Linked DNA regions of Allorhodopirellula heiligendammensis. The protein of the gene in region 2 interacts with the protein of the main gene of each other region in a pairwise test. Links are inferred from orthologs where the notes say so. Each region holds a gene or a part of one and is shown on either strand. Other genes may lie near its edges. The genes, in order: Poly21_RS14355 and recJ.

Region 1 (3,396 bases), on a different replicon or contig from region 2:
ACGCTCATGGTCAGCGACCTGGGATGGAACCCCTATTCCAGCGTGTTGGTGACGACGGGCACCCTGATTCGAGAGTCGCCAGAACTGGTGCGGGACTTCGTCGCCGCCACGAAGACCGGCTGGGCCGATTATCTAGCTTCGCCGCAGCTTGCCAACGAAGCGATCTTGAAAGCCAACACGCACGGCATGACCGCTGACGTGCTGCAGTTCGGTGCCGAACAGATGCGGCCGCTGGCGTACCCCACCGAGTCAACCGAACTCGGAGAAATGACGCTACCTCGCTGGCAAGAGCTCGTAGACCAGATGAAGGAGATCGAGGTGATTGGTCCAGATGCCGTGCGGGCGGAGGACTGCTTTACAGACGAATTCCTGCCGTAGAACAGCCTACGAAAATTCAAACCCAACCTTCCCACCCTCCAGCTTCAGCTTGGCCTCAAACGTTTTACCCGCCTTGGACTTGAACCCCTTGAGCGTCGTGGTTTGGCCGTTACGTATCAGCTTCTTTGCCGTCGCTGCGCTGATGCGTTTGCCAGCGATCGTTTTCCATATAGTCAAACTACAGCCCTCTCGCCAGCGGCTGCAGCTGTAGGCTTTGGCAGTCTCGGTGACGGGGCTGCCGCACAACGGGCAAGCACCCAGGTCACCGTCGGCTTTAGCATCAGAGGTTGTGCGGGCGGCCTTCGACCTGCGAGTTTTTCCGCTGGTTGCGGGTTCTCCGTCATGACTCGACTTGCGACGAGCCGGCTTGGACTTAGACGCCCGTTCTCGCTCCTGTTCGTCACCTTGCGGGACGGGTATTTCGACGAGGACGCCCGACGCCGACATCCCCAGCAAAAATGGCTGTCGGCCCGCTGGCTGGATCGGCTGTTCGGTGACTCCAAGTTGCAGAAGCTCCCGAATCTGGTGCATCGATAGTTCTTCACCGCCGTAATTCGGTTGCAGTACAAACGGGCAACCCGCCTTCCAGCCCGAGCATCCAAAGGCCCGCTTGCCCGCGATGACGGGCTGGCCACAGCGTGGGCAAGGGCCATACGTACTGTGATCGAGCCTATCGATATCGCCCGATCGCACGATGTCGCGGGTGTACTCTGCGATCTCCTGCATGAACACATGGGGTGACAGCCGGCCGGCTTCGATCTGTTTCAATTTCGCTTCCCATTCGCCCGTCAACTCGGGAGAGGTTAAGTTGCGATCCTTCACGATCGCGACGAGGTACCTGCCGAGATCTGTGGCAACTATGTTTTTCTTGGTCCGGTCGATGTACTGTCGTTGCAGCAGCGTTTCAATCGTCGCCGCTCGCGTCGCGGGCGTGCCCAGTCCTTTCTCCTTCAGAGCTTCACGCAATTCAGCCTCGTCAACTAGCTTGCCCGCCGTGTCCATCGCCCCGAGCAAGGTGTTTTCAGTGAAGTGCTTCGGCGGGGCCGTCTCGCCCGCTTTGACGAACGGTTGGTGCGGACCGCTCTCACCCGTTTGGAAAGCGGGCAGTGTCTGTGTCTCGTCGGCATCCGCACTTTTCGGTTTGCGTGGGTATAGCACTGTCCATCCCGGTACGACGACACGCACGCCTCGCGCCCGAAACGGAAGATCACCAGCGGCCGCATCGACGACGGTCACCTCTTTCTGACAGGCGGGATAAAATGCGGCGATGAAGCGAACCACCACGGCGTCGTATACCTTCTCGGCGCGATCATTCAGACCGCTCGGTAGTGAGCCTGTGGGAATGATCGCATGGTGATCGGTGACTTTTGCACTGTTAACGATTCTGTTTGAAAACGGCAACGCACCGAGATCGAGTTCAGCAATTTCGTGCGGTTTGAGACTACTGAGCTGCTGGAAAATGGACGGGACCTCTTTTCGCATGTCCGCTGTCAGGTAACGCGAATCAGTCCGTGGGTAGGTAATCAATTTGGATTCGTAGAGCGACTGAGCCGCCGCAAGCGTATCGGCTGCGGAGATCCCAAAGCGACGATTCATGTCTCGCTGCAACTCGGTTAAGTCGTACAACTGCGGCGGCAGCGATTTCTCACCCCGCCCCTGGACCTGCTTAATCAGCAGTGGGTGGGCTGCGGCTCGGGAACGCAGTTGCTCCGCATCCGCTTGTTTCGTAAACCGATCTCCGGTGTAGCGAAAGTTAACTTTTCGGTAGGCCGTCAGCAGTTCCCAAAACGGCTCTGGGCGGAACGTGCGGATCTCATCGTCACGCCGCACGATCATGGCCAGCACCGGGGTCTGGACGCGTCCCAGACTCCACAGCAATCCCCTGACGCCGCGTTTGGCTTTCACGCCGGATAAGTCGCCCTCAGCGTTTCCACCGCGGGATCGGTAGCGCACCGTGTAGTTACGGGTCGCATTGAGTCCGACGACCCAGTCCGCTTGGCTGCGACACTTGGCCGCCGCATACAAGTTGTCATAATCGGTCAGTGGCCGGATCGAGCGAAACGCCGCGCCGATCGCACTGGGCGTGAGCGAACTGAGCCACAGTCGCTGAGTCGGTTTCCGCTCGCAACGCGTCAGCGACAGGATGTAGCGAAAAATCAGCTCGCCCTCGCGGCCTGCGTCGGTCGCACAGATCAGCGAGTCGGCTGCTCGGAAGAGCCGTTTGATAATCGCGAACTGTTTCTTGGCACCATCATCGCCACGCAACCGCAGCTCAAATTCTTCTGGAATGAACGGCAGTGAATCCAGCGTCCAGCGTTTCAGAGCCGGATCATAGTCCCCCGGTTCGACGAGCTCGACCAAGTGCCCGAAAGCCCACGTGACCTGATACCCACCGCCCTCGAGATATCCATCCCGCCGGCTGTTCGCCTTCAAAAACGAAGCGAGATCGCGTCCCACGGAGGGCTTTTCGGCGAGAATCACCTTCACAACCAATCCCCAGCTTCCGGCCAACGGCCGTACGCGTCACGCACGAAATAGAAAATATCCAGCGAAGCCCTCATTTCCGAACCGGTGGTCTTGTCGAGCATCCCAAAAAAGTTCATGATACCGTTTTGGCAACGAGCACGTCGGCGATATCGACCATCACGCCAACAACATACGCACCCGTGGCGCAACTGGATAGCGCATCGGTCTTCGGAACCGAGGGTTGGGGGTTCGAATCCCTCCGGGTGTACTCGACTTACGTTGATTCTTCTTTTGAAGTGTACCCAGAGTTTTGGGTACACTTCATTTCTGCCTGAGCAGTTTCGCGACTCTTAGTTGCCAATCTGGACTCGGTCGCCAGCCGGCCCAAAGGCTAACGCCTGAATCTCGCTTGCTGATAGCTTGAGGTGCGGAGCCGTCGCGTGACGTGCCCTGTTAGCGGAATAAAAGACGGAGCAGTCGCGAGATCCGAGTGAGCTGGGGTTTGTCGGTGTGACAAGCGGCGCCTCAGCTGCCCGAGAAAAATGCTTCAAC
Region 2 (3,318 bases):
GCTTGGTGGTGCATCGGTAGCCATGGCCGTTGACCTGCGGGGCTGAAAGGAGGGGAAGTGTGTAGCTTCCCAGAGCCTGGCCGGACGTCGGTGTGGCGCGAGGTTGAAAAAATTGTCGACCTACGGTCCGCCTGTAGCGAAAACGGAGCTCCCGATTAGCTCAGGCGGGCGGAGCCGGTTGGCGACGATGCGGGAGGGAGTGCGACGGTGTCGCGATTGGACGCCCCTGCTCACCTGGCTAGACCCAAGCAAATCGGGTCTGCCGTCTTATACGTATCCAATCGGATGATAAGCACCTTCCTTCAGCCAACCGCCGGGGACTACGGGCGAGCGGGGTGCGTGTGACCCTTTACGGCGTCGCATCGAATTGATTCGCGGGGAGTTGCGAAAAATGAATCCAGCTGCGGCGACCAAAGACGACTTGATCGTCGATTTCACCCATTGGTCCGCGCGTTCCACGTCCCACGCGATGATCTCGCGTCCCCAGCGACGATCTCGGTGACCTCGCAAACTGGGCTCAATTTGTGAAAGTTGAGTAGCCGACCGCAACGGTCTGGGCGAGTTGATCGCTGCGGACCATGGTTTCAATAGTGCCGTTTGTTGACAGTGCAACGCATCGGTGTTTTGGACGGGACAATGGTCCCATTCTACACGCCAGCGACGGCCTGCTCTCGCCAATCGACGAGGTGGATCTCGACGCTTTTATAGCCGCGGAACTCGTTGATGACGGGGCGGTAGGCGATCTCGATGGGTCCGGTGCAGTCGTTGAGTGGATCGCACCAATCGGCGGCACCAAATGCGACGCCCCGAATGACTTTGTCGCCTTGTTTGAGTCGCACGGAGAGATGTCGCTCGCTCTTGCCCATCTTCTTGGCGGGTTCGGCCAGTTCGATGCCGCGGCCCATCAGGACAGGTCGTGGATTGCCGGCACCGAAGGGCGCCATCGTTTCGATTTGACTCATGATGTGCAGATTCAACTGACCCAGCGGTGCTTCGGCATCGATCTGGATCGCCGGTTCGATCTCCTGTTCTGCCCACTGTCGGGCGACCGCCTCACAGAAGTCGCCACGAAACGCTTCGATCTCCGATTCCGTGATCGTCAAGCCACCTGCGGCGGGATGCCCGCCGAAACGCACAAGTCGGTTTTCGCACTCCTGCAAGGCTTCGAACAGATTAATACCTGTCCCGCCGACGCGTCCTGAGCCGACAGCGTCGTTTTTGCCGGCTTGGTCGAGCGACAGGATGATCACCGGTTTGGCATACTGTTCGGCCAGCCGCCCGGCGACAACACCGATCACACCGGCGTGCCAGCCGACGCCGCCGAGTACCAGCGCGGCGTCAGACTCGGCATCAAACTGTTCCTTGATCTGCTTTTGCGCGGCGAGTTGAACGCTCCGCTGCAGCGTGTCTCGGGTACCATTGAGCCCGTCGATGTACTCAGCCAGCATGCGTGCTCGTTCACCGGCCTCGATGGTCATTAGCTCGATCCCCAGCTGGGCTTGGCCGAGCCGGCCAGCGGCATTGAGGCGTGGGGCGAGCGTGAACGACACACTTTCAGTCGTCAGCTCAGAGACTTGGTCGAGCTTGGTCAACTTCATCAATTCGGCCAGCCCCGGCAGCGGGTCGGTCTGCAGGGTTTTCAAGCCATGGTTGACCAGCACTCGATTTTCGTCGATCAGCGGCACCACGTCAGCGATCGTGCCGATCGCGGCGAGGGCGAGCGATTGCATCAGCAATCGCTTCATCGGCGGCGTCACTTTTTTCTGGCCCGCTTTGGCTTGGCACAATGACCACGCTAACTTGAAAGCCACGCCGGCACCACAGAGTTCGCCGAAAGGGTAGGCTGTGCCCGGCAAGCGGGGGTGGACGATGGCGGCGGCGTCGGGTAATTCGTCGCCCATTTGGTGGTGATCGGTGACAATCAGAGTCAGGCCGAGCTCGCGGCAGAGCCGCGCACAACCGATGCTGGCGATCCCGCAATCGACGGAAACCACGATCTGTTTGCCACGGGTGTGCAGTGTGCGGATCGCGTCTTCGTTGAGCCCATAGCCTTCTTCGAGCCGATTGGGAACGTAGTAGCTCACGTCGGCACCGAGCAGACGCAGGGCGTTGACCATGATCGCGGCCGCCGTCATGCCGTCGGCGTCGTAGTCCCCGTAGATCACAATCGGTGTCTGGGCATCGATCGCCGCCAGCAACAGGGCTGTTGCCTCGGGGATGCCCGGCAATTCTTGCGGGTCGCGAAGATTGGTGAGCTTTGTCTCCAGAAAAGCGGCGGCATCGTCGGACGAGTACACGCCGCGGCTGACCAACAATTGAGCGACGACAGGAGCGAGTCCCGACGTGCGAATCAATTGCTCGACCAACGGTGCGTCGTGCGGAGTGATCCGCCATTGCCGCTTCATGCCGGCAGCCTATTTCTTCTTTTCGAGGTGCCAGGTGTGCTTACGGACGTGGGGGTTGTACTTCTTCAACCGCAGTTTTTCACCGCCGGGTTTCCGTTGGATTGTGTAGTTGTAGTGGCCGGTTTCTTCGCAGACCAGGAAGACAGTCTCGGCTTTTTTCTTGCTTTTTGCCATCGAAATGCGGGCGTGGGTGGAGAGTGGGGGATTTGAAATGTGCCAGTTTGGCCCGGAAGTATGGTCTGCCGACCCGGTTTTTGGCAACCCGTGAATTTTTGCTGCCTTTCGCCTGCGTCAGTCACGCGAGCTTGAGTGGAAAAACCTACCGTGGCGTGAATCGCCCTGGCGTGTTTTGGCACAGGTCTTGGCTCACTTTGTCCAGGCCATTCACCCGTGGTGCCGCACTGCCCTGGCGAAGGGTTGTGACCAAAGGTGTCATCTGCCGCCGCGATACTGATTCCAGGCCACGTTTTCTCGTTTCGCGGAGTTCTGTCATGTCAACACTTGATTCGCTGCCGGTCCTGCCGGATGATCTGGGTTCCGAACCGCTTGTCATTTCTCCGCCGGCAGACTGCCGCTCGCCTGGATCGCCCGTGTCGCCCTCCCAGCCTTTCAACACGTCCTCCAACTCGCCCGGCGACGATCCTGAGAAACACAGCTCGCTGGACGATCTTGGCGAGTTGGCTGATTTGGGGGAGCTGCTGCCAGAGTTGGCGAAATTGGGGAAGAGTTCGGCAACGCCGCCCGAGCGGGAGGATGCGGCGCAGGTGGAGCTATTTGAGACCGATCCGCCACCCTGGGAATTGGCGATCCAAGACGACGTGATGCTGGCGTCGATCGTCTTCGCCCGCTCGCCCCACGGGCCGTATGACTACCGCATCCCCGACGCGATGCTGGACGAGCTCAAGCCAGGCAT

The links.
Region 1: the proteins of recJ (region 2) and Poly21_RS14355 interact in binary tests that used the Escherichia coli proteins (3 or more experiments, as listed by UniProt). The link is inferred for Allorhodopirellula heiligendammensis from one-to-one orthologs.

Annotation. Positions count from the first base shown.
Region 1 is NZ_SJPU01000002.1:1,074,072-1,077,467, forward strand. The notes cover bases 138-3,211. They hold Poly21_RS14355 (type IA DNA topoisomerase), read right to left. Parts: upstream 2,890-3,211; coding sequence 385-2,889; downstream 138-384. Other genes in these bases: Poly21_RS14350 (ABC transporter substrate-binding protein), read left to right, coding at 138-378. Also shown: more of Poly21_RS14350, read left to right, coding at 1-137.
Region 2 is NZ_SJPU01000003.1:724,144-727,461, forward strand. The notes cover bases 27-3,022. They hold recJ (single-stranded-DNA-specific exonuclease RecJ), read right to left. Parts: upstream 2,406-3,022; coding sequence 648-2,405; downstream 27-647. Other genes in these bases: rpmG (50S ribosomal protein L33), read right to left, coding at 2,415-2,579; priA (replication restart helicase PriA), read left to right, coding at 2,897-3,022. Also shown: Poly21_RS22595 (DUF2157 domain-containing protein), read right to left, coding at 1-24; more of priA, read left to right, coding at 3,023-3,318. UniProt on the Escherichia coli protein: Single-stranded-DNA-specific exonuclease.